DNA from 3 places in the Desulfotomaculum defluvii genome. Region 3 is predicted to be linked to each of the others. Evidence: a T-box and tRNA genes for the amino acid it is inferred to sense, from the RefSeq annotation. Region 3 holds a T-box; the other regions hold tRNA genes.
What was found. The T-box of region 3 lies ahead of tyrS (tyrosine--tRNA ligase). A T-box ahead of a tRNA ligase gene usually reads a tRNA of that ligase, here a tRNA-Tyr.
Positions count from the first base shown of each region.

Region 1: it has a tRNA-Tyr gene. The T-box ahead of tyrS (tyrosine--tRNA ligase) is inferred to sense a tRNA for this amino acid. The anticodon was not compared.
Region 2: it has a tRNA-Tyr gene. The T-box ahead of tyrS (tyrosine--tRNA ligase) is inferred to sense a tRNA for this amino acid. The anticodon was not compared.

Region 1 is NZ_BAAHYV010000001.1:242,801-252,839, reverse strand. Features, by position in the region: gene gltX (glutamate--tRNA ligase) at 1-995, shown strand, start outside; gene cysE (serine O-acetyltransferase) at 1,059-1,727, shown strand; gene cysS (cysteine--tRNA ligase) at 1,749-3,212, shown strand; gene ACYQ03_RS01250 (Mini-ribonuclease 3) at 3,194-3,628, shown strand; gene thyX (FAD-dependent thymidylate synthase) at 3,712-4,449, shown strand; gene ACYQ03_RS01240 (DNA repair protein) at 4,467-4,625, shown strand; gene rlmB (23S rRNA (guanosine(2251)-2'-O)-methyltransferase RlmB) at 4,660-5,391, shown strand; gene ACYQ03_RS01230 (NYN domain-containing protein) at 5,400-5,912, shown strand; gene sigH (RNA polymerase sporulation sigma factor SigH) at 6,112-6,756, shown strand; tRNA gene ACYQ03_RS01220 (tRNA-Thr) at 6,923-6,998, shown strand; tRNA gene ACYQ03_RS01215 (tRNA-Tyr) at 7,010-7,095, shown strand; tRNA gene ACYQ03_RS01210 (tRNA-Met) at 7,156-7,231, shown strand; tRNA gene ACYQ03_RS01205 (tRNA-Thr) at 7,236-7,311, shown strand; tRNA gene ACYQ03_RS01200 (tRNA-Met) at 7,321-7,397, shown strand; gene tuf (elongation factor Tu) at 7,718-8,920, shown strand; gene rpmG (50S ribosomal protein L33) at 9,435-9,584, shown strand; gene secE (preprotein translocase subunit SecE) at 9,691-10,039, shown strand, end outside.
Region 2 is NZ_BAAHYV010000007.1:535,022-545,060, reverse strand. Features, by position in the region: gene ACYQ03_RS09750 (branched-chain amino acid aminotransferase) at 1-812, opposite strand, end outside; gene ACYQ03_RS09745 (PAS domain-containing hybrid sensor histidine kinase/response regulator) at 1,016-4,429, opposite strand; tRNA gene ACYQ03_RS09740 (tRNA-Glu) at 4,672-4,747, shown strand; tRNA gene ACYQ03_RS09735 (tRNA-Tyr) at 4,754-4,839, shown strand; tRNA gene ACYQ03_RS09730 (tRNA-Gln) at 4,844-4,918, shown strand; gene ACYQ03_RS09725 (IS3 family transposase) at 5,073-6,401, opposite strand; gene ACYQ03_RS09720 (hypothetical protein) at 6,529-6,687, opposite strand; tRNA gene ACYQ03_RS09715 (tRNA-Leu) at 6,985-7,071, shown strand; tRNA gene ACYQ03_RS09710 (tRNA-Leu) at 7,388-7,474, shown strand; gene ACYQ03_RS09705 (hypothetical protein) at 7,528-7,860, opposite strand; gene ACYQ03_RS09700 (hypothetical protein) at 7,959-8,174, opposite strand; gene ACYQ03_RS09695 (hypothetical protein) at 8,539-9,624, opposite strand; gene ACYQ03_RS09690 (hypothetical protein) at 9,700-9,867, opposite strand; gene eam (glutamate 2,3-aminomutase) at 10,007-10,039, opposite strand, start outside.
Region 3 is NZ_BAAHYV010000007.1:395,844-405,882, forward strand. Features, by position in the region: gene ACYQ03_RS08990 (permease) at 1-393, opposite strand, end outside; gene ACYQ03_RS08995 (ArsR/SmtB family transcription factor) at 902-1,273, opposite strand; gene ACYQ03_RS09000 (metallophosphoesterase family protein) at 1,482-2,201, shown strand; gene ACYQ03_RS09005 (ArsR/SmtB family transcription factor) at 2,411-2,725, shown strand; gene ACYQ03_RS09010 (arsenite methyltransferase) at 2,777-3,595, shown strand; T-box leader at 3,729-3,960, shown strand; gene tyrS (tyrosine--tRNA ligase) at 4,017-5,249, shown strand; gene ACYQ03_RS09020 (PAS domain S-box protein) at 5,613-8,339, shown strand; partial or broken gene ACYQ03_RS09025 (methyl-accepting chemotaxis protein) at 8,465-9,910, shown strand.

The DNA of each region.
Region 1 (10,039 bases), on a different contig from region 3:
TACTTAGGTTTAAAGTTCCAGAGGACAAAATAATAACCATTAATGATTATGTTCGGGGTCAAGTTGAATTCGAGAGTAACGGCATCGGGGACTTTATTATTATGAAGTCTGACAACATCCCTACCTACAACTTTGCTGTTGTTGTTGATGACCATGATATGAATATTACCCATGTGGTTAGGGCGGAGGAACACCTCTCCAATACCCCCAGACAAATCCTAATTTATGATGCTTTGGGTTGGCAAAAGCCGGATTTTGCACATATTTCCTTAATTCTTGGTAAAGACCGCAGTAAAATGAGTAAACGACATGGTGCCACTTCCATTGAACAGTACCAGAACTTAGGCTATCTGCCAGAAGCCTTGGTAAATTTCTTGGCCTTGTTGGGTTGGTCTCCTGGTGGCGAAGAAGAAATTTTTACCTTAGAACAAATTAAAGAACAATTTATCCTAGACCGGGTGGCTAAAAACCCCGCTGTCTTTGATATTGATAAACTTAACTGGTTAAACGGTCATTATATTCGCCAGGCTCCCGTTGATAGACTTACAAAGTTAGCTATTCCCTTCCTACGGGAAGCCGGCTATTTAGGGGAAAATCTTAGTCAAGAAGATATTATCTGGTTGGAAAAGGTTGTTGCCATTGCTAGAAACTACATTTCCTATATGCAGGAAATTACTCAACACGTAGATGTTTTCTTCTGTGATAGCATAGAGGTTTTAGAAGAAGATGCAAAACAGGTCAAAGCTTGGGAGCAAATGCCGGTGGTAATGAAAACTGCCCTTGAGTTATTTACTGCGGCTGAGGACCTAACTGAAGAATCCGTCAAGGCAATAATAAAAGCCGTTGGCAAGCAGAGTGGACTTAAGGGAAAATTTATCTTCCAGCCATTGCGCGTGGCGATCACAGGACGCACCCACGGCCCAGAACTCCATCAGATTATTCCTGTTATTGGCAAAGCCAAAACTCTAGCAAGGTTAGAAGCGGCTTTAAGGTAGAGGTAGAGAACTTGAAACATAAACAGAAGGATTTAGGCAAAAAGATTTTAAGGAGGATTTGCTTTGTTTGGCCGGATAAAGAAAGAAATCAATGCAGTATTTGAACGTGACCCTGCAGCCAAAAGTATTATTGAGGTAATACTTTGTTACCCCGGCCTGCATGCCATTTTACTCCATCGGGTTGCCCATGCATTATATAAGAAAAATTTTTTTGTTGTAGCAAGAGTTTTATCACAATTATCAAGATTTATTACAGGCATAGAAATTCACCCTGGGGCTAAGATTGGTGAAGGGCTTTTTATTGATCATGGTTCCGGTGTAGTCATAGGAGAAACTGCAGAAATAGGGGACAATGTTACCATTTATCAAGGAGTAACCCTGGGTGGAACAGGGAAAGAGAAAGGTAAACGTCACCCTACCATTGGTAATAATGTGGTTATTAGTTCTGGTGCCAGGGTATTAGGATCCTTCACCGTAGGAAACAATGTAAAAATCGGTGCAGGCTCTGTAGTACTAAAACCTGTACCCTCTAATTGTACGGTGGTGGGGGTACCTGGACGTATTGTGATTCTTGATGGTCAAAAGATTGATGATAATTATGTACCTGATTTGCGGCATGATCAATTACCAGACCCAATTGCCGATTTATTAGGTCAAATGCAATCGGATATTGAGCGATTAGAAAATAAATTTAAAAAACTAGAGCAAGAATGCTGTAAAGTAGAAAAATAATCGGAGGGAGCTAAGGATCGGATGCAAGTTTATAATACACTGACCCGGACCAAGGAAGAATTTGTCCCAAGGGAGAAGGGGCAAGTTAGCATGTATGTTTGTGGGCCGACCACCTATAACTTTATTCACCTTGGAAATGCTCGTCCGCTGGTATTCTTTGATACGGTTAGAAGATATTTTATTTATAAAGGCTTTAACGTTAATTATGTGCAAAATTTTACCGATGTAGATGATAAAATTATTAACCGTGCCCATGAAGAGAAAATGAATCCACTGGATTTAGCAGAGAAATATGTGAGAGAATTTTTTGTGGATGCCGATGCCTTAAATGTTTTGCGAGCAAATACACACCCAAAGGTATCAGAACACATCAATGAAATCATTGACCTAATTAAACGTATTGAAAAACAAGGCCATGCCTATAGTGTAGATGGGGATGTCTATTTTGCTGTTCGGAGCTTTGAAGGTTATGGTAAATTATCCGGCCGAAGCTTGGAGGATATGCAGGCAGGTGCTAGGGTAGAAGTGGACCTGCGAAAGAAAGATCCTATGGACTTTGCACTTTGGAAGGCTGCCAAACCAGGTGAACCCAGCTGGGATAGTCCCTGGGGACTGGGACGCCCAGGCTGGCATATTGAATGCTCAGCCATGGCGGAAAAATACCTGGGAAATGGCTTTGATATCCACGGCGGGGGCTTTGATTTAATTTTTCCCCACCATGAGAACGAAATTGCTCAATCTGAAGCAGCTTCCCAGCAGCCCTTTGCCAGGTATTGGATGCATAATGGGTTTATTACTGTGAATCAGGAAAAGATGTCTAAATCCTTGGGCAATTTCTTTTTGGTTAGAGAAATATTAGATAAGTTCCCTGCCGATGTGGTAAGATGGTATCTTCTTTCTACCCATTATCGCAGTCCTTTGGATTTTGACGATGAAAAGCTGGTCATGTCTGGCAAAGGTTTAGAACGTATTAAAACAGCCATACGTCTGCTTTATGAGGTTATGGATCTTCCAGTTGATGAAGCTACCAATTCAACAACGCCTATAGAAGATTTTGCAGAAAAAATTCAGGCACTTAAACTGGAATTTGAGAAAGCCATGGATGATGATTTTAATACTGCCTTAGCCATTTCAGTTCTCTTTGATTTAGCAAAGGAGGTTAACATCTACATAGGCAAACTCAATGGGAAAGTAACACCCGAAGCCAAAGGATTTTTAGATCAAGCACACAATTTAATCAAAGAATTTAATAGTGTATTGGGTATATTAAAAGAAGATAAATTGACAGGCAGACTTATTCTTGAAGTGAACAATAACGACAATGCCTTAACAGAAGGGTTGGTTCAGCTTATCATAAAAATAAGACAAGAAGCACGAACCAAAAAAGATTGGTCTACAGCTGATGCAATCCGAGATGGCTTGAAGGAGCTAGGGATAGTACTTGAAGATACTCCCCAGGGAGTTAGATGGAAAAAGCAGGGGTAAATTTGTTTAAAGAACTATGTTTAGAATGTCAAAAAATAAATCCGGTACAACTACCCAGTCTGGCCTTGGCTTATATTGGGGATAGCGTATATGAACTGGCTGTTCGTCAGTATTTGCTAAGTCAGGGGGCAGTGAAAGTCAATCAACTTCACAAAAAAGCTGTTCGCTATGTACGGGCAGGTTCCCAAGCTAAGGCACTATTCGCATTGGAGGGGAACTTAACCGAGGAGGAGATTGCAGTGGTCAGAAGGGGTAGAAATGCTAAGTCAGCTACTCTGCCTAAAAATGCCGATATTATGGAATATCGGCATGCCACTGCCCTAGAGGCTCTGATTGGTTACCTTTATCTGCAGGGTAATACTGATAGAATGCTTGAGGTTATTAACCTTGCCATAAACGCCATTGAACTAAATTAAATATAACAGTTATACTTTTTTTCTAACATTTTCATAAAGAATAAGTGCCGTACCAAAGAATTCACTTTTGGGAGAGAAGATAAGTGGGTAAAGTATCATTAAAAGTACGTTTGTTGGAGCATACCCCCAATCCAGAAAAGGTTGTGGCCATGGCGGCTAGATTGTGCTATTCTCCGTCTAATATTGATGGTCTAGTGGAGGATGTATCTGAGACAGACCAACGGTCTTTTATAAAAAAACTGATGGAAATGGGTCATTACAGCACCATCGAACACGTTAGCTTTACCTTTGGCATTGAGGGTGTTTCCCGGAGTCTTTTAGCCCAGATAACGAGGCATAGAATTGCAAGCTTCAGTGTGCAATCGCAACGGTATGTAGGTGAAACTAGATCGCTAAACAATCAAGGAACCTTCGATTTTGTTGTTCCAGAAACTATTTTGGCCTTAGGACCAGAGGCCGTAACAGAGTTTGAAGAGCAGATGACCCAAATTCAAACGTGGTATGATGGCTGGGTTCAAAAGTTGGGTGGTGGCCGAGGTGCCTATGAAGACGCTCGATTCGTGTTACCCAATGCTGCTGAGACAAAGATTTTTGTCACCATGAATGCTCGAGAACTGAGACACTTTTTTAATCTTCGCTGTTGCCAAAGGGCACAGTGGGAGATCCGGAAACTGGCAGAAGAAATGCTTAGCCTAGTTAAGGAAGTGGCACCGCTACTATTTGCAGATGCTGGTCCTGAATGCCTTGTCGGGCCATGTCCAGAAGGGAAACTAAGTTGTGGCAAGAGAACAGAAATCCGTAAAAGGTATGGGGTAGATTAATAGGGAGCGTGAATTTAATGAAGAGTCCTTTTATTATCCTTACCCTTTGGGGCGTTGCTATGATTTTAGGTGTTATTGGTGTAGTAACCCGTAAGAAAATACTACTTATATTAGGGATGGTTGCTGCATTAGGTGGACTAGCCGTGACCTTTTGGCTCAAGAGCATGATTGAATAAGAAGCTTATATCCAGAAACAGTGGAGGCGTTAGCATGAGTGAAATCATTGCCGGCAGGAACCCAGTAAGGGAGGCTCTACGTGCAGGGCGACCCATTAATAAAATAGTTATGACAAAGGGAGCCGGCAACGGTCCTCTGGCAGAGATTGTAAGATTAGCAAAAGAGAATAATGTTCCCATACAACTGGTGGATAGGGAACATCTGGACAAAATGAATTCAGGCGTGCCACACCAGGGAGTGGTTGCTTATACCGCGGCCAAGGAATATGTAGATTTAGATGAAATATTAGCAATGGCCAGAGCTAAGGGTGAAGATCCTTTTATCATTATGCTTGACGAAATAAATGACCCACATAATCTTGGAGCTATTATTAGAACTGCTGATGCGGCGGGGGCCCATGGGGTTATTATACCTCAGAGAAGATCCGTACCCTTGACAGCTACAGTGGCAAAGGCCTCTGCAGGTGCGGTAGAATATGTTCCAGTGGCTAGGGTTACTAATCTAGATCGAACAATCCGACAGTTAAAAGATGAAGGACTTTGGGTTGTTGGGGCAGATATGGATGGGTCGGAGACATATTGGGAAACAAAACTAACTGGGCCGCTGCTTTTAGTTATCGGGGGAGAGGGCAAAGGGCTGGGCAGGTTAATAAAGGAACGATGCGATATATTAGTTCGTTTGCCGATGGTTGGTCGTGTTGGATCACTAAACGCATCTGTGGCAGCCGCATTACTTATATATGAGGTGGTACGCCAGAGAGGGTAGATTAGTCCATGCGAGAATTTTCTCTGGTGGACGGATATAACGTTATTTACGCCTGGCCGGAATTTGAGAAGATGCTTGAAAATGGCTTAGATCATTGCCGAGACCAATTGATTAATTCACTTGCTAATTTTGCCGGATATGAGGGTAGTTCAGTTACAGTGGTTTTTGCCGCTCATTTGGTTAAGAGTGGAGTTGAGCACCACGAAATAGTCCATGGTATAGAGGTGTATTATACCATGGAAGGGGAAACTGCAGATTCATTAATCGAGAGAATCGTGGGTGACCTAGGTAAACAAGGAAATGTGTATGTAGTTACCTCTGATTGGGATGAGCAAAAAATTATTTTTGGCCGAGGTGCCTATAGAGTAACACCTAAGGAATTCAGAAGTCAGGTAAAAAAGGTAAATAAACAGAGGCAAGAGAAATTTAACAAAGTTAATCCTACCGAGGGGTATTTGGCAGACAAGCTCCCGGCAGATATTAGGTTAATGTTGGAAAAATGGCGTCGTAGAAAGAACTAAAGTCCGTGCCTATTGGATTTATTTTACCTTGACGATTCTTTTTAGGATAAGCTATAATTAGTCATGTAACTAAAGAAGGCTAACTAACTAATTATGAGGACTTGTAAATCAGACCCCAGGTTTTCGTTTTGCAGGGCTTTTCTGATTGCTTTTTTCTGTTTTGGTGCTTTCCTAAGATGAGAAGACGGGGGCGATAGTTTTGAATCATAATGCACAAAGAGAAACTTCCGGCGGATATCATATAATGGTAGATGAAGATGTCGTTGAGTTTGCGCGTGAAGGTGATGACGCGGCGCTGGAGTTCTTAATTAACAAATATAAAAACTTTGTGCGTGCAAAAGCTCGCTCATATTTCCTTATCGGTGCAGATAGGGAAGACATTATTCAGGAAGGCATGATCGGGCTTTATAAAGCAATCCGTGATTTTAGAATGGACAAGCTATCATCATTTCGTGCCTTTGCAGAATTATGTATTACTAGGCAGATTATTACCGCCATTAAGACTGCCACCAGACAAAAACATATCCCATTGAATTCTTATGTTTCTCTAAACAAACCTATTTACGATGAGGATTCAGATCGTACACTTCTTGATGTGATATCTGGATCTAAAATCACCGACCCTGAAGAACTAATTATCAGCAGGGAAGAATTCGACGACATTGAAGAGAAAATGGGAGAAATATTAAGTTCTCTTGAGTGGAAAGTACTCATGTCATATCTCGAGGGGAAGTCCTACCAAGAGATTGCTGAGGATTTAAATCGTCATGTTAAGTCTATCGATAACGCACTCCAAAGGGTTAAACGCAAACTCGAGAGGTATCTGGAGAAACGTGATCTTTAACTAGTTAACTGATCTATCTAATGTTGATAAAATTCTACACGATATCCAATATACCTTTATTTAATCCAAAAAAAATATAGTTAAAAACATCTAATATTTCCAACGATTACATCTCATAAAGTGTTGACATGTCCAAGTACATCTGTTATCATAATCAATGTTCGGTGCCGGCGTAGCTCAATTGGTAGAGCAGCTGACTTGTAATCAGCAGGTTGCGGGTTCGAGTCCCATCGTCGGCTCCAGTTAAAAATTTGGAGGGGTTCCCGAGCGGCCAAAGGGAGCAGACTGTAAATCTGCCGTCAGACGACTTCGAAGGTTCGAATCCTTCTCCCTCCACCATATACCTACTAATTGAGTCTTGTGTATGTGATTTAATTGTGGTAAACTGTTTAATGCTGACGCGGGATAGAGCAGTTGGTAGCTCGTCGGGCTCATAACCCGAAGGTCGGAGGTTCAAGTCCTCCTCCCGCAACCAACATGCTGCTATAGCTCAGTAGGTAGAGCGTATCCTTGGTAAGGATAAGGTCACCGGTTCAATCCCGGTTAGCAGCTCCAAAAGAATATGGCGGTGTAGCTCAGATGGTCAGAGCACACGGTTCATACCCGTGGTGTCACTGGTTCAAATCCAGTCACCGCTACCAAGAGAAGCCAGTCCTATGGACTGGCTTCTTTATTTTGATTTTGCGACAGCGGGGACGGTTCTCCCTGTCGCAAAATTATGCAACTCAAGCGCAAACTTAGCCAGCAATGCGACAGCGAGAACCGTCCCCGCTGTCGCATTGCTGGCTAAGTTTTTTCTAATAAGAAAAAGAAGGATTTTTGCGATTATTATCGAAAATAGCAAATGGCTTACATAGGGTTATATATATGAAAGGTATAAAAAGAGCATAATTTTGGAAATAACTTTAGAGATGGAAGAATCTCTGCTAAATCCCGAACAATGGAGGAGGAGAATTTAAGCATGGCTAAGGCAAAATATGAACGTACTAAACCCCACGTAAACATCGGAACCATTGGTCACGTTGACCATGGTAAAACCACTCTGACTGCTGCTATCACCGTGGTACTGTCTACTTCCGGTGGTGCTGCTGTAAAACGTTACGATGAAATTGATAACGCTCCTGAAGAACGTGAACGCGGTATTACTATTAACACTGCACACGTAGAATATGAAACTGCAAATCGTCACTACGCACACGTTGACTGCCCTGGTCACGCTGACTATGTTAAAAATATGATCACTGGTGCTGCTCAAATGGACGGAGCTATTTTGGTTGTATCCGCTGCTGACGGCCCAATGCCCCAAACCCGTGAGCACATTCTGCTCTCCCGTCAGGTTGGTGTTCCTTACATCGTAGTATTCTTGAACAAAGCCGACATGGTTGATGATGCTGAACTGCTCGAACTGGTAGATATGGAAGTTCGCGAACTGCTGAGCTCCTATGAATTCCCTGGCGATGACACCCCCATTGTAGCAGGTTCCGGTCTGAAAGCACTGGAATGTGGCTGTGGTAAGCGTGAATGCGAATGGTGTGGCAAGGTATGGGAGTTAATGGACAATGTAGATGCTTACATTCCTACTCCTGAGCGTGCTGTAGATAAGCCGTTCTTGATGCCCGTAGAAGACGTGTTCTCCATTACTGGTCGCGGTACCGTTGCTACCGGTCGTGTAGAGCGTGGTCAAGTAAAAGTACAAGACGAAGTTGAAATCGTAGGTCTGAACGAGAAACCTCGTAAGACTGTTGTAACTGGTGTAGAAATGTTCCGCAAGCTGCTGGACTTTGCTCAGGCTGGAGACAACATTGGTGCTCTGCTGCGTGGTGTAGATCGTAAGGAAATTGAGCGTGGTCAAGTATTAGCTAAACCCGGCAGCATTAACCCCCACACCAAATACAGTGCTGAAGTATACGTACTGACCAAAGAAGAAGGCGGCCGTCATACTCCTTTCTTCAACGGCTATCGTCCTCAGTTTTACTTCCGCACCACTGACGTTACCGGTATCGTACAACTGCCCGAAGGTGTAGAAATGGTAATGCCTGGTGACAACATTAAAGTAGATGTAGATCTGATTACACCCATCGCCATTGAAGAAGGTCTGCGCTTCGCTATCCGCGAGGGCGGTCGTACCGTAGGTGCTGGCGTTGTAACTGGTATTAGAAGTTAATACAAAAAGCTTTTAAAGGGGAGTGGGTTATCCTACTCCCCCGCTTTAGCCATTAGCTCTTAGCTATTGGCTGTTAGCTAAAAGATTTTTAAGTCATCTTGATGGCCTTAGACAACCCAGGTGCCTGGCTCTTACCGTAGCAAAGTACTTCAAACTAAAATGACCTTACAAGCGAGCAAGTGCCTGGACCGTCGAACGATTGGGCTATTTTAAAACTATGGAGCAACTGGGGAACGGGCGACCAGAGGGCGGCCCATCCAAGCCCATGGCCATTAAGTATGCTATACTAACAGCTATCAACTAAAAGCTAAAAGCTAAAGGCTAATGACAAAGTGGTATATAAATCCAGCAAGTGAGACAGAATACTAATGTGGCTTATTGCCACGGGATAACTATTGACATCCAACAACACTTATGTTAAATTTGTTAAGGTATATTACTAGACACGTATATTACTAGATAATACTAGACAATATCGGTCCAAGTCTTTTTTCGTTTTAGGGAGGTGGCAACAGTGCGAGTAGGCGTAACTCTGGCTTGCACCGAATGTAAACGGCGCAACTACACCACTGACAAGAATAAAAAGAACGATCCTAACCGGATTGAACTGAAGAAATATTGCAAGTGGTGTAACACACACACCGTACACAAAGAAACCAAGTAGTTAGAGCCAACTTTAGCCCCAAGAGTTGTATTACCGCATTACATAATGGGGTTTTATTCAAGGCGCTACTGGTGAAAACAAAAAACTAAGGATGTGGCGTTTTTCGATGGCTGTGCAAAAGAAGGATCATAAAAAGGCAAGCGCTGCCAAGGAAACAACGGCAACCAAAGAAGCCAGCGGGGCTGAGAATAAAAAGGATGCGGTCCCGAAGGATACTGCAAAGTCTGTGGCAAAAAAAGAGCCGTCTAAGGCACAAAAGCCTTCAGTTTCGGATCGGGCTGGCAGCGTAAGCAAATATTTGCGTGGGGTTCAGAATGAACTTAAAAAGGTACACTGGCCCACCCGTAAGGAAGTTATAACGTATACTGGTGTAGTACTTGCTTCTGTGGCTGTGGTTGCCGTGGTTATTTGGGTGCTGGATTCGCTTCTCAGCTTAGGCGTTTCGGCCATAATAT
Region 2 (10,039 bases), 140 kb from region 3:
AAGTATTTAGCAAGCTCTAGTACAGAAGCGCGGGTAATTCCAGGTAAAATAGAACCAGTTAACATAGGGGTTACCAACTTATTGCCATAAACAAAAAACATATTCATGGCCCCGACTTCCTCTACATATTTCCGCTCACGGCCGTCCAACCATAACACCTGAGAGAATCCCTTTTGTTGAGCTTTGTGGCCCGCCATTAAACTGGCAGCATAATTACCACCGGTTTTAACGTCACCAACACCACCAATATTGGATCTTACAAATATGTCTTCAACATAAAGTTTAATTGGTTTAAACCCACCCTTATAATAGGCCCCAACGGGACTTATGATAATATAAAAAATATACTCTGAGGATGGATGAACTCCTAGAAATGCTTCCGTTGCAATCATAGTGGGTCGGATATACAGAGACGTCCCCGGTTGCTTGGGAAGCCACCTTTTTTCTGCCAATACCAGTTCAGTAATAGCCTGAATGATATCCTCTTCTGGTATGGTGGGCATAACTAAACGCTCCGCAGAACGATTCATCCTTTTAGCGTTTTGATCGGGCCTAAATAGAAGGATTCTACCATCCTCGGCAGCATATGCTTTCAAACCCTCAAAAATTTCTTGGGAATAGTGGAAAACGCAAGAAGATGGGTCAAGATTAAATGACCTATATCTTTCAATACGGGATTCATTCCATTCCTTATTTGCATAATGCATGGTAAACATACGATCAGTAAATATGCTACCAAATACCAGTTTAGATTCGTCTTCATAAAGAGGTTTTAATTCCTTTTCCCCTAGTTCCTCTAAGGCAATTTTCATCTTGTTCACTCTCCCGTTTTAACCAACCAATATATTAATTATATTAAACCATTCTTCCTGTGGGGGCAACTATCCTTTAAACATGGACTAATTAAATTTTTCACAAAGCAAGAAAGTGTCGCAAAACTACTTTTTTAAGTAGCTAGCGACACTTCTTCATTATATACATTTTCAGATATAACGCAAGTATACCCAAGATTGCCTTATAGCTCCTCTTCCAGTATCCTTTTATAAACTTCTCGCAGTTGATCAACCAGTTCTTTTAACAAAACCCCATCTTCATTTATGGCAGCCTTCTCAATAGCTGCCCCACTGATTGAGAATTCTGGAAAACCATAGGCCCCCCCTGAGCCCTTTAGGCCGTGCCCTATATAGCGAAGGGTAGGAAAATCATTGATCTCAGTAGCATTCCTTAGTTTCTCCATTTCCTCTCCCAGGTCTTGTAAATACCAAGGAATTAGAGATTCGATTCCTTTATCACATATTCTAGCCTTTTTTCCTGCATCTTCAGGTAAAAAAAGATGTTGTTTTATCGTATTAATAAGTTCATCTCGTTTTACTGGTTTTGCCAAATAACCGTTACACCCCGCAGAAATGCATTTTTCATAATCTCCTTTCATCGCATGGGCGGTAAGGGCAATAATTGGTAAATCTTTATATTTATCCTGTTTTCGAATAAGACAGGTCGCTTCATAGCCATCCATAATCGGCATTTGCATATCCATCAATATCAAATCAAACTCTTGCTGTTCTAACATTTTTAGGGCCAAAAGCCCATTCTCAACCACCGTTAACTTATAGTTATCTGCCAATATATGACCCACTAAATATTGATTAAAGGGATTGTCTTCCACTAATAATATGCTAATGTTTTCTACAATATGAATATCCTCATTTCTCTGTCTCGAGATAACCTTTTCTAAACGGGAGATTAAATTTTTATCTGAGATAGGTTTTTCGATAAATTCATCAGCCCCTAAGGAAAATGCTCTTTCCTTTTCTGGCATGACAGAACATATAACTATGGGAATTTGTCTCGTATCTTCAAAGGTTTGAATTCTTTGCAAAACTTCCCATCCTGTTAGATCTGGTAACAGGATATCAAGAATAATAACACAAGGCCGATATATTTTGGCCAATGTTATTGCCTCTTTACCTTGTTCTGTGCCAATAACAACATAACCCGCCTTTTCTAAATAATCATTGATCAATTGCCTGGTGTTACTATCATCTTCAACTACTAGCACCGTTCCCTTTTTCTTTTGAGTTCTTTTTTGTTTCAGCGGACTCTCCTTTTCTGTTATTTCAATCCTTTGCACCGGAATATAGAAGGAAAAAACTGATCCAGTATTTACTTCACTTTTCACACTAAGTTCTCCGCCCATTAGTTTGGTCAGACTCTTACAAATTGTTAATCCAAGACCAGTCCCACCATATTTTCGAGTAGTGGACCCATCTGCCTGGGTGAATGCCTCGAATATTAAGTCCAGCTTTTCCTGTGGTACTCCAATACCAGTATCCTCAACACTAAAATTTAATTTAATTCGGTTTTCAAAACCCATTAGCATTTCTGCGTCTACGGAAATCTTCACATAACCCTGGTGAGTAAATTTTGCAGCGTTGGATATAAGGTTATATAAAACTTGCCTTATTCTGGTGGCATCCCCCTTATAATGATCATGGAGATTTGGTGCAATATTTATTTTTATTTCTATATCTCTAGCCTGTAATCTAGATTCAATCACATTAACAGCCTCGTAAATTAGTTTACGCAAACTAAAATTTGTTTCTTCAATAACTAACTTACCTGATTCAATTTTTGAAAGATCTAAAATGTCATTAATAAGCTCCATTAACTGCTCCCCACACTGCTGAATAATCTTAATACTTTCATGTTGCTGAGGACTAAGGTTATGCTGAAGTAATACCTCTGCAAAACCAAGGATGCCATTCATAGGAGTTCTGATCTCATGACTCATATTTGCTAAAAATTGAGATTTCGCTTCGTTAGCCTTTTCCGCCTCCCGTAAGGCCAGTTCAGCTTGTCTCTTGGCTTTGACCACTTCGGTTACATCCACCACCATCAATAACACACCGTCGTAATTTTTATCACGATATACAGGCTGAATATTCATAATAACATCCTTTTCACCTAACCTTCTGGTTATGGAAATGGGAGTGTGGTATTGGTAGCGACTATACTGTGCTATAATATGCTGAACCTTTTCTTGTATTTCTCCATTATGCAGTTCTTCTAATTTCCTGCCAATAATATCTTCCCGGGTCAGCCCAGACATTAATAGGCATTGTTCATTTACCTCTGTAATGACCCCTTTAGCATCAGCCAAGACAATAGAAGCATTCATTATAGAAATAATTGCCCTCAGTTTGGCAGCTTCTCTTTCAGTTTCTTCCTTAGCTTGCTGAAGTTTTAATTGAGTAGCTTTATCAAAAGTAATATCATTAGCAGCCACATAAAAACCTATTATATTTCCTTTGGGTAACCGAATCGGATTGGCATGAACACTTAGGATCTTACCCCCTTGATATATTTCTCCTTTCCAGGAATCACCCCGGACTAAAGATAATAGTACTTTTTCACCACCGTTGTAAACTTCCTCAATGCCCAATCCTAATAATTGATCATGTTTATTAGTTAACAAGTTTACAGCGGCAGGGTTGGCATATATTAAATTCCCGGCCACATCAAAAATACTTACCGATTCTATGGAACTATTATTAGCATGCATGTGAAGTCTTAGATTCTGTTCCATTAAACTACGTTCTGTAATATCTACAAAAACCTGCACTCCACCTGCATATTTACCACTGATATCATGCAGAAAAGAACCACTGGTAAGAATTCGTCTGAGTCCATTGTTTGTCCTAATCTCCATTTTGACATCTTTATATGAAGCGCCACTTTTCATGGCTTGATATAAATGACACTTTTTAAAATCACAGTTGCAGCCCATTATTTGAGAACACATCTTACCCATGATATCCTCGGGATGCACATCAAAATACTTTGCAGCAGCTGTATTTATTTCGATAATTTTCATATCATAATCTACTACGAAAACACACTCTGTCATGCTTTCGAAAATAGTTCTTAATTTATTTTTCTCATTGGTTAACTTTCGATTAATTGTCTGTAACTCTATTAATCGAGACTCTGGTCCTTCACCAACCCACTCACTGCAAAAACCAATTTCAAAACGGTCGAAGAAGGTATTCAACATCTCTGAGGCTTTAAACTTTTCCGCTGTTGTCAGTTTACTTTCCCAAATCACATCCATGTAGGCCCGACGATAATATTTAAATAGCCCTAAAAACATTTTTAGTGTAATACCCCTGGCTCGGTGCAGTTTAGCACTTTCTATGCCAAAACTAGTCACTGGGTCCTCAGCAAATAGTTCTTCTGCATGGATCTGTTTAACATCGTAATTCTTCAAGTAATAAGACAATGCATCAATTATTTCATGTACCGAAAGCCGCCAGTCTCCTAGGCGTGTTGAACTATATCTGGTAAACCCGCTTAATTTTGCGTAATTTATTAAGTGTTGAATAATTTGGTCTTCTTTGTGGGCGAGTAATTCAACCAGTTTTTCTCTCACGCCACTACCTCCTACCGACTTTTAGATCAATGGTTTCATCAAGGATCATATCAAATTTATCTTGTTTTTACTTAACTTAAATCTTACAAAATCATTAAATTTTCGTATTACTTTTTGTTATATATCTAGGAAAGTGAAGAATGGTTTCCTTTGGTTCCTTTTTGCAAAAATTGTTACAAAAACTGCTTGCCTGCTTCATTATGTTTTGTTATAATAGGTTTCGTTGCTACACAATATTGTATGGCCCCTTGGTCAAGTGGTCTAAGACACCGCCCTTTCACGGCGGTAACACGGGTTCGAATCCCGTAGGGGTCACCATATTATGGAGGGGTTCCCGAGTGGCCAAAGGGAGCAGACTGTAAATCTGCCGGCGATCGCCTTCGAAGGTTCGAATCCTTCTCCCTCCACCATTATTGGGGCGTCGCCAAGCGGTAAGGCACCGGACTTTGACTCCGGCATTCGTTGGTTCGAATCCAGCCGCCCCAGCCATGAAATTAATGAAGATTTGCCGACGTCATAAGCGTCGGCTATTATTATGTCCTTTTATATGGACAATTTTTACTTCACATATAATAAAAAGGTGAGATTAACAACTCACCTTTTTAAAGTGGACCCTATGTCAAGGACAGTTTAAAAAAGAGAATTAGGCTGCTAAAAGCTGGTTCCTGTATTGTACAGGGGCCAGCTTTTTTAATCCCCATTGATATCTATGGTTGTTATAGTAATTGATATAGTGGTCAATTAGTTTTTCTACTTCTTGAAACGTATTACAGGTTCGATAATCAATTTCATCCTTCATGTGACCAAAGAAGGATTCTTGTGGAGCGTTGTCCCAACAGTTGCCACGCCTAGACATAGATTGGCCTAAACCATATTTCTTGAGAAGCCTCTGGAACGTTGGACTGGTATAATGGCATCCTTGATCGGAATGAACAAATGCTTCAGAATGCAGTAGTTCACTGTTATGATTTATCAAGTTTTCAATGGTTTTTGTGGCAATATCTAAGGTGATGCGCTCAGATACATGATAAGAAAGAATTTCATTTGTAGAAGCATCTTTAATTGTTGATAAATAGGCCATTTTAGATACACCAAATGGAAGATATGTAATATCAGTTAGAAGTACCTTTCCAGGAATACGCTGTTTGAATTGTCTATTTAAAAGATTGGGAACTACCCTATGTTCTTTTGTGGCTTTTGCCATCCGTCGGTAAGGATTAGCCTTCCTGATTGGACATTTAATATCATATTTACGCATGATTCTTTGTATCCGTTTTCTATTAAACACCAATTCGAATTCCTGTTCTAATACCATTTTTATTGAACGTGAGCCTTTCTTGTATCCATGCTTGTAATAGGCGTTAAGAATCATATCCCTTGCATGGAGGTCTTTTTCTTCCTGTAACTGTCGAGTTTCTTCAGACGACAAGTAATTGTAATACCCAGACCGTGAAACCCCCAACATATCACAGAAATACGATACCATACCCTTCATTTTATATTTTGAAATGGTGTCGTTAATTAACTGAAATATATCACTTGTTGCGAGACTTTTTCCTGTGTTTACCATCCTCCTTTCGATTTTGTCTAACTTTTTTAGCAGTTCTATTTGCTCCTCGAGTAACTTTATCTTTGCCTCCTGGCGGGTAATAATTTCTTCTTGTGAAAGTTCATTAATCCGTGGACGACCGGAATTTTCTGTACGAGTATCTCTTAGTCCTAAGATTCCATCTTCATTATAGGACCTAATCCATCTGTAAGCAGCCTGCTCATATCGTTTTACTCCAATAATATCAATATCGAATCCAGCATCCGTAAATATAGCTCGAGGCAACTTACCCTTCAAGTATTGGTCAATGAACAAACGCTTAAAATCATTGGTGTATGTGATGGAACGTTCAGAAACCTTAGCAACATAGGGGTTTGTCTCCAGTTTTTTGATGTCATCGGATGAAAATATAATTTTGCTCACTTTATCCTTCCTCCTGTTGCTATGATTGTACAAAAAAAGAACCCTATGGGTAAAACACTTTTTTTCAAGTGTTCATTCCATAGGGTCCATTTTATTTCAGCAAGACCCAGCTTTTATGCTTTTATTTTTACGTAGACGGCCTGTTTATCCCTCTAAGTCTTTGACTCTTTTTTATAGAGTTTACCCCGGTGTCCCAGGTATCATGGTAACCACCAGTTTTACTAACTAATGCTGATTCTCCAGTGGTTCCAGGATTTTTTCGAAAACCTTTTATCCTTTTAGACAATATAAACCCCTCCTCTTTGTGTTTTTTTATTTTCTCCTAAAGCACAGTTCTTTACTAATAGAATTAGTTTTATAAGAAAAATAGCAAGGTTTCGAAATTTTTATGCATATATCTAAAATGTCAGCCATATTTCTTTTATTTTCACCAAAATGTGTCATAATATTAATACACTTGAAGTTACTTTCTTATCCCGGTAAAACCGGGTATCTTTTTGTGGAAAAACAATAATTATACTTGAACTAACAACAATTCTCTGTTATAATCACAATTGCGCTGGTGCTACAGTGTTAATTATATGCGGTCGTGGCGGAATTGGCAGACGCGTAAGATTCAGGTTCTTATGCCCGTCAGGGTGTGGAGGTTCAAGTCCTCTCGACCGCACCATTTAAACCAGATAAATTTATCTGGTTTTTTTATTTTGGCTTTAGCTGTTTGTTATGCATGTTCAGCTAGCTGCTAATAGACTCCCCTGCCGTTGACGGCACCATCAAAGAATGAAAATTAAAGAGTTATTTTCAGGTAGTTAAACAACCTAGGTGCCTAGCACCGTCGAATGACTGAGCCATTTTCAGGATAGCTAAATGTAATTATAACAGGTGAATTGAAAATGTTATATATGTCTGTTTTTACTCTTGCATGTCCAATTGAAGTGATGTATAATAATTTTTGTCGATAGGACAATGCCTCAAAAAAATAATATGCGGTCGTGGCGGAATTGGCAGACGCGTAAGATTCAGGTTCTTATGCCCGTCAGGGTGTGGAGGTTCAAGTCCTCTCGACCGCACCATTTAAACCAGATAAATATATCTGGTTTTTTTATTTAAGTATAAGAAAAGCAAGCTATATTTCAGCTTGCTTTTCTCCAGAACGAATTTTAGAGTTTATAGTTTCTATCAAAAACATTGTAGAAAACAAATGATACAGTTCTCCAACAACTCCCTCAAGGGAGCCTTCCCTATTATCCAGTTTCCCCTGCACTACTATCTCAAAACCAAATTGTTGTTCCAGGAGACGAATAAATTCACGAATAATTCTTTCCCTTACTTCACCATTAGCTATATCACCCCAGGAATCATAGGGGTTAGGTTTTATTCCTGACACTTGATGAACCACCTGCAGGAAGTTTACTCGGAATTTTTCAAAGGTCGGTTTTTCATTTTTGCCAATCTTCATCTGTAGCACTCCCTAAAGTTTTTGCTTTTATTATAAGTTTTTACATTACCTTAGATCAATTCTGATATGATAAAAAACCCGGCTTAGCCGGGTGATACTTACCATTTATTAATTTCAGGGCATTTCATTTTTAATAAATTAAATGAAAAGGGACTAAAATATTTTTCTTGATTATTACATTCTGGGTTCTCACATACTAATACAGGAATGCTTTCAGCATAGCATACCTTAACATCTTGTTTTACGTCGACATTTTGTAACTTTTCCACTAGTTTCATACCACAAATCGGACATGTTTTAATAAATTGTGTCATACGGTATCCCTCCTAATTAAATATGTAGGTAACCGATCTTAACTAATTAATTGTCTAATTAGTCCAAGAAGTTTTCTGCTTATTTAATTATACTCCTAGTAAGTTTATTTATCAATAAATATGATAACACATTTGGGTAATGTGATGAACTCTAGTACAAAAATACCATAAGCTATAACTCATAATAACCCCCCTGCCAAAGGGCAGGGGATAAGATGAAAAGGCAACCCCATACCTTTTCTCGGGTGTCGGTTTTTCCAGTGGTTTTGTTGACACCTTTACCCGTTAACCTTTTCGCGCGTCCCACAAGCGACGGGTGGGAATTTTCTTTAGGATTCCCTTTTTACAATATCCCCATGCATGATTACAAAGTCTGAGTAAAGGCAGCAATATCAGGGTAAAAATCAACATCTTGCACTCTAAATATACTTTTATGTTTATTTAACAGAGTTTTTAATTGATACCCTTCAGCCTTGTCCACTATTGTTACCTTTTTTAGTTCTTTGTTATCAACCATGGCCTTACGAAACATCCAATTAGATCGAAAGTCCGTCGTGGGAAAAGAGTAACCGATGACAATTATTTCTGCTGCAAGCTCTAAAGCTTTTCTTGCTTGATGCCATAACTTGGGAATAAAAGGAATTGATTGGTAGTTTTTCATCAAAGTGGGTGGAATAATTACTCTACTCAGTTTGTTGCAGCAGTGTTGTGTGGTGCACTGAATCATATTCGCAATCCCATTAATAATAACACTGTGCCCTCCTCCATCACTATGTTCATAGGCGTAGAGTTGACCACACTGTGGACAATACAACCAATTTAAGGAACCATGCAATTTAAAAAATTTTACCTTGGCATAATCTTCTTTTTCAAAGAGCTTGCTTTGTTGTTTTAAATGAACTGCATCTATTGAACCCCTTAAATAATGACAAGGAATACCATAGCCATCTTGTATGCACCATAGATTCTTCTCTAAGTTTGTCCTTTGTAATGCATAATCCATCAATAACTCATAGTTGAAGGATATTATTGAATCTCCAGGGTTTAAGGATTCCGCTATTTTTCTGTGATAAGGACAGAGATCACCATATAAAATTTTATCGAAGGTCAGTGCCATTAGCAGTAGGTACTCTTCATAAGCAAGCAAAAGTCTTTCCCGCCCTGCTTGATCCTCTTCCATTTCGATATTCAGTAGAGTTAATACTTCTTCCATATCCAAGCTGGAATTACAAACTTCACTTCTAGGAACACCCCATAATCTTTCAATAAACTGAAATATTTGATTAAAACTTAAATTTTCATCTTCATAATACCTATCTCTTATTTGGTGAATATTAATAACCCGCATGGCCTTTTGAAAAAAATTATTGGCCACCGGGCTTGTTTCGCCGAGATATGAACCTTTATAAGCTGCTGCAGCACCGGCCCCCAACACATATACTCTGGTCACCGGATTCCTCCTATCTACTTTACGATAACGTTAGTATGGCGCAATGGTTAAAAAAAATAACCCTGTACAGGGTCTTTAATTAAACAAAAATCTTAATACTTGTCCAGTTAAATATAAGATAGAGATACAAATTAACGTCATGGCAAATTTTCTTGCAACAACAGAATCATCTCGCTCTAACCAGTGACGGGTACCCTCATATAAGTCCATTTCGGTTGTTTCCGATACTAGTTGATGAGTCATCGTATACTCCATTACTATTTCTGCACTTTTAATTTTGGCCACCCCCGAACGTTTGTTTTGGTAGTTTTATTTTATAACCAAACACATGTTCTTGTCAAGTGCAAAAAAACACCTGCCATTGACATGACAGGTTTGAAGCTTAGTGTTTACCTGTTACATTATAGGGAATAAC
Region 3 (10,039 bases):
CACCAGCGGGGAAGAAATTAAAAAGGAGAAAGTCACGCCAATCGGAAGCCCGGCACTGGTAAAGCCGATAAAAAGCGGAATGGAAGAGCAGGAACAAAAGGGGGTAACAGTGCCTAATAAAGCGGCCAGCGTATTGGCTGTAATCCCATTGAATCTTCCTAGTATTTTACGGGTCCTTTCGGGTGGAAAGAAACTTTGGATATAGGAAATTGCAAAAATAAGTACAGATAGAAGGATAAATATTTTGATCACATCATAGATGAAAAAATGAATACTGCCGCCCAAACGTCCTTGAATGCTTAATCCAAATACCTGTTCCACTAAGGTCTTGACTAGGTTGGAGAGCCACTCCATCTTTAGCAGATGACTATTTAACCAGTCAAATATAAACATGAAATCATCCCCTTAACTTTTCTTTGAGCCGACAAATAAAAGCTTTACTGCCTAAAGCAATTCCTAAGCCTTGTTTAATCAGCAAGTTCTAAAGACTTGGGTTAACGAATTGGTAGCCGTCTCCTTTCTGAACCCAATTGATATATGCAAATATAATTATATATGAATATTAAGCTTAAAATGAAGATTTGTCAATATCATTTGCCAAGGGTTGACACCATAGGCAAGTCCGACAGATGCTAGACAGAACCATGCAGGTCAACAGGATTCAGCCAATGCTGGCTCCCAGGCTGGCTAAACTTTTAGAAGATAGCTTGGCTAGTTAAGTTTTAATGATTGCCAGGGCAAACGAAATGAAACCCCAGTAGAGAACAGAGTAAAGTTCTTTTCCGGGGTTGATATTTTTAAAGAGACTGTTATTTTACCGCACCACCTGAGCGATCCCCACCGGAACCTCAATCAGGGGACCAATGATCGCTGCAAAGGCAGCCATATGGAGAAATTCTCCTTATTCATCTTTTTCACAGACAGATTTTTTTAAGCCCATCAGCTCACAATAATTAGGAGTCTCTCGTAGGGCCGAGGGTTTGACTTCAACGGTGGTAGTTTGCAGTAACTCACCTAAATGCTGATCCACCAGCGGGTAAATTTGTTGTAAACCACTGGCTTTCAGGGTGTACAGCACTAGCTTGCCATGTTTGACGTTTTCTATTAAGTCTGCCTGACGTAAAATTTTTAAATGGTGTGACACCGCTGGTTGGGAGAGGCTGAGGCCTTGCATGATTTCGCAGACACTCATTTCCTGTCCCGACAGCATTTGAAGAATGTTCAGCCGATGGGCATCTCCCAAAGCCTTATAAAGACTCACTAACCGTTCCATATCTCACTACCTCATATATTTAAATCTTTAAATATGATTTTTTATTATATTACTATTTAATGATATAATCAACTTATTCTCCGTTATCTTTTTTTAACAGAAATTTTACATAAACTTAATTGCTTTTTGAAACTGATTCGACTCAAAATATTGATAGTAAAGAATCACCAGGTGTCATAAAACGAACAGAGGAGAGAAGACATCAGACATGAAGATTGCCATTTTTGCAGATGTACACAGTAATTTATTCAGTTTACAGGCAGTGCTGGTGGATATTCGACAAAGGGGTGTAGACGCTGTCTATTGTGTCGGGGATTTGGTGGGTTACGGCCCCCGGCCCAACGAAGTGATTGACCTGCTACGGCATGAGAACATTCCTACCATCATGGGTAACTACGATGATGCCATTGGCAATATGCGTATTATCTGTGGTTGTGACTATAAGAATGAACAGGCCATGAAACTGGGGGAAAGCTCCATCCTTTGGACCAAAGAACATACTTCCGAAGAAAATAAAGCGTGGCTCAGGCAATTGCCAGAGCGTTTGGAGTTTACCGCCGGTGGGTTGAAATTCTTGTTGGTGCACGGTAGTCCTCGCCAGCTAAATGAATATCTTTTTGAAGATACCTCCGAAGAAATCCTAAGGCAGTTCTTAACGGAGAATCATTGTGATGTGTTGGTTTGTGGCCATACCCATTTGCCCTATCATAAGCAGGTGTTTGGTGGGCATGTCATCAATGCAGGTAGTGCCGGTAAGCCCAAACACGGCAATGCCAATGTTGGCTATGCCCTGGTGGTTGCGACCAAAGGAAGCTTGCAGATGGAGTATATTCAGGTATCCTATGATTTTGAACAAACAGCTAGGGAGATCGAGGCTGTGGGCCTGCCGAGGGAATTTGCTGAGATTATTCGCACCGGGAAGGCCTAAGTTTTCTGCACTAAAGGAATTTAAATTTCATGACAACCCGGAAGTCATTGAGATGCTGGAATTGGCCAATTAAATTCTTCAAAAGAAGCGGGCGAAGCCATGAGCGCCTTCCGTCCTAGTAGAAAATAGTGTGAGGCACTCCACAACTTTGTGGGGTGTTTTTGTTTTTGCCCTTGCTTTTCATCAAAAAAATTTGATATGATAGGGCTATGAACAACAATGTGAAAATTGCCAAAGCACTAAGTGATCCGATTCGTTATAAAATTATGCTGATGCTGGCCCAAAGTAAGGCCGGTTGTTGTCCCATACCCGGTGTGGAAGACCAGCGACCAGGTTTATGTAATTGTGAGTTAATGACAGAGTTGGGTCTTATCCAGTCCAGGGTGTCCTATCATATGAAAGAACTGGTGGAGGCAGGGCTAGTGACCGAGGAACCCAGGGGGAAGTGGAAGATGTATTTTATCAATACCAAGACCCTGAGACAATTCATGGAGCAGTTAGACCAGGATTTTGCCTTGAAGTAAATTTTTTTAGATAAATAAATCAAAAAAAATTGATTTGAAGGAGGCCTTTTAATGAATGAGAGTATCCGGGAAATGGTGCGGCAGAGTTATGCCAGAGCCATTACCCAAAAGAGCGGTGGCTGTTGTGGTGGCAGTAGTTGCTGCTGTGGTTCGGCAGACCAGGCCAACCCCATTACCGGTGGGCTTTACAGCTCAGAGCAGGTGGCAGGCCTGCCTGAGGATTTGGTGGCCAATACCTTTGGTTGTGGCAACCCCACGGCCCTGGCGGAGATACACCCAGGTGAAGTGGTGCTGGACTTAGGCAGTGGAGCAGGTTTAGACGTATTGCTGTCAGCCCGCCGGGTGGGTCCCACGGGTAAGGCCTATGGCTTGGATATGACCGATGAAATGCTGGCCGAAGCTAGGGCTAACCAAGCAAAGGCTGGTATTACGAATGTCGAGTTTTTAAAGGGCCATCTGGAAGCAATCCCCCTGCCAGATAACTGCATCGATGTGATTATTTCCAACTGTGTGATCAATCTTTCGGCAGACAAAGACCAGGCCTTGCGGGAGGCCTATCGGGTATTAAAGCCTGGTGGACGCTTGGCGGTGTCTGACATTGTATTAACCAGACCCTTACCGGAAAAACTACAGCAGGATTTACTGGCTTGGGCCGGTTGTATTGCCGGTGCCATGCAGGAACAGGAGTACCGAGAGAAGCTGGCCGCTGCTGGCTTTGTGGATAGCGAGATCCAGGTGACCCGAGTCTACGATTTCGCCGGTGACCAGGGCCAGCAGATTTTGCCTAATTCCTCGGAGGAAGAACGACAGGAGATACAGGGGTCTGTAGTCAGTGCTTTCATCCGGGTGAAGAAGCTGCCGATCAAATGAATGACAGGCATAGCATTCTAGAAATGAATTTTCACATTGCTAATTAAAAGAAAACTACGGAATGTCACATATGTGTCGAATTGTAGCTTTACTTTTATTGCTTTCTCAACTAAAATTAATTAAATTGAATTATACAGAAGCTATGAAAGGAAGAAGTAGGTCAGTTTTACGTCATTCAGAGAGCATCCGGTTGGTGAGAGGTTGCAGACGGGCTGATTCGAATACATCCTGGAGCCGCAGCCTGAATTGATAGTAGGGTTTGACGGGTACGCCCGATACAGCGTGTGAGTGCAATTGCACTTGTTGAGGGGAATTCTGTGAGGAATTCTCGAATCAGAGGTGGTACCGCAGTTTCTGCCCTCTGTTCCATTGGAACAGGGGGCATTTTTATTTTTAAAAATTTAGAAAAGGAGATTTTATAGTGAAAATTTATGATGAACTTGTAGCTCGTGGCTTGATTGCCCAGGTTACCGACGAAGAAGAAATTAAAGAACTTATCAATAGTGGTAAGGCAACGTTTTATATTGGGTTTGATCCAACTGCGGACTCTTTGCATGTTGGTCATTTTATGGCACTATGCCTTATGAAACGCTTGCAGATGGCAGGAAACAAACCGGTTGTTCTGATAGGAGGGGGAACAGGTTATATTGGCGATCCATCTGGTCGAACGGATTTGCGTTCTATGATGACACCCGAAATAATTCAACATAACTGTGATTGCTTTAAGAAACAGATGGAAAGATTCATTGAATTCGGTGCTGATAAGGCAATCATGGTTAACAATGCAGATTGGCTATTGAAGTTAAATTACATTGAATTACTTCGTGAGGTAGGAGCTCACTTCTCTGTAAATAATATGTTACGGGCAGAGTGTTATAAACAGAGAATGGAAAAGGGTCTGTCTTTCTTAGAATTCAATTATATGATTATGCAGTCCTACGATTTTTATCACCTATATAAAAATTATGGATGTAATATGCAGTTTGGTGGTGATGACCAGTGGTCTAATATGTTAGGTGGTACAGAGTTAATTCGACGTAAATTAGGCAAAGATGCATATGCCATGACAATTACACTACTAATGAATTCTGAAGGTAAAAAGATGGGAAAAACTGCAAAGGGAGCCGTTTGGCTTGACCCAAATAAAACCTCACCCTTTGAATTCTTCCAGTATTGGCGTAATATTGGCGATGCTGATGTTCTTAAGTGTATACGTATGCTTACCTTCTTGCCACTTGAACAGATTAACAAAATGGATAAATGGGAAGGCAGTCAGCTAAATGAAGCCAAGGAAATCCTAGCCTATGAATTAACTAAGCTAGTTCACGGTGAAGAAGAAGCCCAAAAGGCAAAGAAAGCTTCACACGCTCTCTTCGCAGGTGGCACAGATGATTCTGACATGCCAACTACTGATATTGCAGAAGAGCAGCTAATCGATGGTGTTATCGGTATTTTGGATTTGATGGTGGTGTGTGGTATAACATCTTCTAAGAGTGAAGCAAGACGTCTGATTCAGCAGGGTGGAGTATTTATTGATGATGCTAAAGTTAAATCCATCGATCACAATATTACTTCAGAACAATTGAAAAACGGCGTCAAAATACGCAAGGGAAAGAAAACTTACCATAAGGCTACGATGACTTTTCATAGATAATGATCCTAAAGAACTTATAAAGTTTCAGATACGAATCAATATTAATGACGCAGTTTGTCAAAGGAATATAAAAAATATCCTGTAAGCATGAAGAACTGCGGAAACAAAAGGCTCAGTTGGACCGGGATGCGTTGGTTGAGAAGACGGAAGTTCTCTCGCAACGCATCTTTTTTTATCTTGAAAAGTAGGTTAAGGTCGGAGAAACAGCTATAGAAAGCTCAAACTCAACCAATAAACATTTAAAAATACCAAAGTTTGACAAAATTCCCGAGGTAATAATTATGAAGATATTGTATTCTAAAGTTAATATATTCAAACCAGCTACCTAAAAATTAATACTTTAGGAATAGGGGGATTGACTTAATGACTTTTGAGGATAAATCAAAAGAACAAATAATCGCTGAATTGCTAGACCTGAGGAAATCTTATGAACAATTACAAATAAAATTTAACAATTGCCAACAAACTAAAGATGACCTCATTAATTTTATAGATCCGTCCCCAGATGCATTTGTATTAGTTGGACTTGATGGAAAAATAAAACGCATTAACCCTATATTTTGTAAGACTATCCTTGGATGTAATGCAGAGGAAAACCTTAAAAAAGCAAACGATCACCTAAATACTATTCTTGAAAGCATTAGTGATGCCTTTTTTACTTTAGATAATGAATGGAGATTTACATATTTTAATAAGAAGGCAGAAAGTACCTATAAAAGAAAACAACAAGAAGTTATTGGTAAAAATATTTGGGAAGAATTTCCTCAATATATTGGTACAGAATATCAAAAGGACTTCTTTAAAGCTATGAAAGACAGATTAGTGGTTCATACAGAGGGTAAAGGTATTTATTCAAATGAGTGGGTTTCTATACACATATACCCTTCTAAGGATGGAATATCTGTCTACTACAGAGATATTTCAGAGCGTAAAAGAATGGAGATAGCTTTACAAGAAAGTGAAGAACGATACCGTAAACTTTTTGAACTCTCTCCAGATTCAATTTTTGTCCATTATAAGGGTGTTATTATTGCTACTAATGTAGCGGGAGCAAAGCTTTTAGGTTTCAAAGAACCAGAAGAAGTATATGGTAAAAACCTATTGGAATTTATTCATCCTGATTATCAAGAAGGTTCTAAAACAAGGTATTATTTGGCCATGGAAGGTATTAGTTTACCTTTTTTGGAAAAAAGAATGATTTGTTCAGATGGAACAATTATAGATGTAGAAACAACAGCAGTTTCATTAACTTATCAAGGTAAAAAATGTATTCAAGTTGTTATTAGGGATATTACCAATCGAAAAGCTGAACGCAAAAGAGCTGAAGAATTACTTTTAAATCAGTTTAGACAATTAAGTACAATATTTGATTCGATCGATGCGCTAGTCTATGCTGTTGACATAGAAACTTATGAATTGTTTTTTATTAATAAATATGGGGTAGATAGATTGGGAGCAGAAGTTGTAGGTAAACCTTGTTTTCAAGTGTTACAGTCCGATCAGGCAGAACCTTGTGCTTTTTGTACCAATAATTTACTTCTTCGTAATGGGTTATCACAAGAACCTTATATTTGGGAATTTAAAAACACTGTAAGTAATCGGTGGTTTCAATGTATTGATAGAGCTATAACATGGGTTGATGGTCGGTTGGTGCGAGTGGAGATTGCCTTTGATATTACTGAACGAAAAAATATGGAGGAAGAATTAAAAAGAGTAAATCAGCAAGTAACGGATATTCTTGAGAGTATTACAAATTCATTCTTTGCGTTAGATAACGAGTGGAAGATAACTTACATAAATAGGGAAGCTCTACGATACTTCAAAAAAACAAAGGAGCAACTTTTAGATCAAATATTTTGGAATGTATTTCCAAAGACCAGAAACACCATTATATACAGTAATTTTAATAAAGCAATGTCAGAAAGAGTAGCTACCTATTTCGAAGTTTATGGCATGTATGGCGAAAGATGGTTAGAAGTAAATGCTTATCCTTATCAGGGTGGCATATCAGTTTATTTTCGTGATATTACTGATCGTAAACTCTTGCAAGATAATTTACGATTATCAGAAGCTAGATTTTCAAAAGCCTTTAATTATAGCCCTATTTCCATGTCAATATATTCCATTGATAGTGATAAATATTTTGCTATAAATGAGAGCTGTATTAAAATGTATGGTTATGGTAGGGAAGAGATTATAGGGCGTTCCGAACAAGATTTAAAAGTATGGGTAGATTTGGACGTACGTGAAAAGTATACAAAAGACATTGAGAAAAAAGGTTTTGCTCATAATCATGAATTTCGAGCACGTAAAAAATCGGGCGAAATATTTCTTGTATTACTATCTGGAGTGGCAATTACCCTTAACGATGAGAAATGTATATTATCAACAACACTTGATGTAACAGAAATTAGAACATACCAAAAAGAAATATCCCGCCTTGACCGACTTAATCTTATTGGAGAAATGGCGGCGGGAATTGCTCATGAAATTAGAAACCCTATGACTACTGTTCGTGGTTTTTTACAAATGTTAGGAAGTAAAAAAGAGTACCTTAAATACAAGGAATACCACGATGTTATGATAAGTGAACTTGATCGGGCTAATTCAATTATTTCTGAATTTTTATCCTTAGCTAAAAATAAACCGGATAATTTACAACTCCAAAATCTTAATTTAATAGTAGAAGCCATATACCCCTTGATTAAAGCCGATGCCGCAAACCTAAATAAAGATGTAAAAATTGAGATAGGAGCTGTTTCTGAGTTACTATTAAATGAAAAGGAAATTCGACAGCTTTTATTAAATCTTGTCAGAAATGGGTTAGAGGCAATGTCACCTGGAGAATGTATAACCATAAAAACTTACACCGAACAAGACGAGGTAATTCTATTGGTGCAGGATAAAGGTAAAGGTATAGAACCTGCTCTTCTTGAGAAATTAGGTACTCCGTTTTTAACAACAAAACCTGATGGGACTGGTTTGGGACTAGCTATAAGCTATAGTATTGCCAAAAGGAATAATGCAAAAATTGAAGTGAATTCCGGTCCAAAGGGAACTACATTCTACGTTAAGTTTAAAGTTCCTTAAGTACTTTAAGAAACTTTTGTCCTTTTAATGTCTTTATTTAAAACTAAATTGTTAAATTATGTAGGATATTATTATAAATATATAGAATATTAAAAACTATCTTATAATCGTTGAGGAGAAACAATATGATATGGGAAAATTCTAAAATACATCGGCATATAATATCCGTTAATTTCCAGATACTTAGTTCAATCTTACTTATTTTAATAGTATTTCTAAGTTTTACAGGTTTTCTGGCATATCGTCAAATATATGCCAGTGCTGATAACTTTGCTTTGCAAAAGGCAGAAGGTGACTTGCAATTTGCCGAAATTTTGTTAGAAAAAATGTATCCTGGTCCCTGGATGGTAAAGGGGACAACCCTATATAAAGGTTCTGTTGCTTTAAACGGCAATAATAACTTTGTAGACGAAATTGGTAAGAAAACAGGAGATACTTGTACTATCTTCTTAAATGACACAAGAATAACTACAAACGTTAAACAAAATGGTAAGAGGGCAATAGGGACTAAGGCTGCTCCTGAAGTTGTTAAACAGGTACTAGAAAATAAGCAAAATTATTATGGAGTGGCAGATGTAGTTGGTATAAAACACCAAACAGCTTACATGCCTTTATATAGTGGTAGTAAAGTTGTGGGTATGCTATATGTAGGCATTTCTAGGAAATTTATTATTGATATGCTCCTAAACTCTCTAAAGCAGATGTTATTGATTGGTTTTCCCATCTTACTACTTTCCTTTCTTTTGCTTAGATGGAGAATTAAAAGAATAATTATAACGCCTATAAATAATGTTGTTATTGGCTCCCAAACATTAGCTCAAGGAAACCTAACAGAGAAAATTACAGTTAGAGACAATAATGAACTAAAGGAATTAGCAGATTCATTCAATATGATGATAGACAATCTCAAAAATATTATTTCTAAATTAAAAGAACATTCAACTGTTTTGACAAGTCAAAGCCAGGAACTTGCAGCATCAAGCGAAGAAGCCAACGCGACTATTGAAACAATTGCATCAGATAGTAGTCAAGTAGCTGCTATTACAGAACAAGGTGCGCTAGGTTCACAGCAAACTGCTAAAAATATAAATCATACAAACATGATTGCTCAGAAAGGAAATCAATTAGCTAAAGAAGCTATTGAGAAAATGAACATACTAAGAAGTGTAGTTAACGACTCGGCCAAAGCAGTTGATTTATTACATGAGCGTTCACAAAACATTAGTAGAATACTTGAGGCTATCACTCAAATTGCTGACCAAACAAACTTACTGGCACTGAACGCAGCAATTGAGGCTGCACGGGCAGGGGAGGATGGTCGTGGTTTTGCAGTAGTAGCTGAGGAGGTAAGAAAACTAGCAGAAAAATCTGCACAGTTTTCTAATGAAATTAAAGATCTTATTTATGATATAGAAAATCGCATTGCTAAAGTATTGGGGGATATGGAGAAATGTCAAGCTGAAGTTCAAGTTGTTACCGTGTCTGTTAGAGAAACTGTATCTTCATTTGAACAAATTACCGAAGAGGTTTCCCAGGCTGCATTGGGAATCGATGAAATTGCGGTTGGGTCGGAGCATATTAGTAAGAGTACCCAAGATCTAGCCGGTTCAACCCAACAAATAAGTTCAATTATACATCAAGTAACTAACTCAGCTAGTACAATGGCAGAGTTGGCCGAAGAACTAAATTTGATTGTCAAT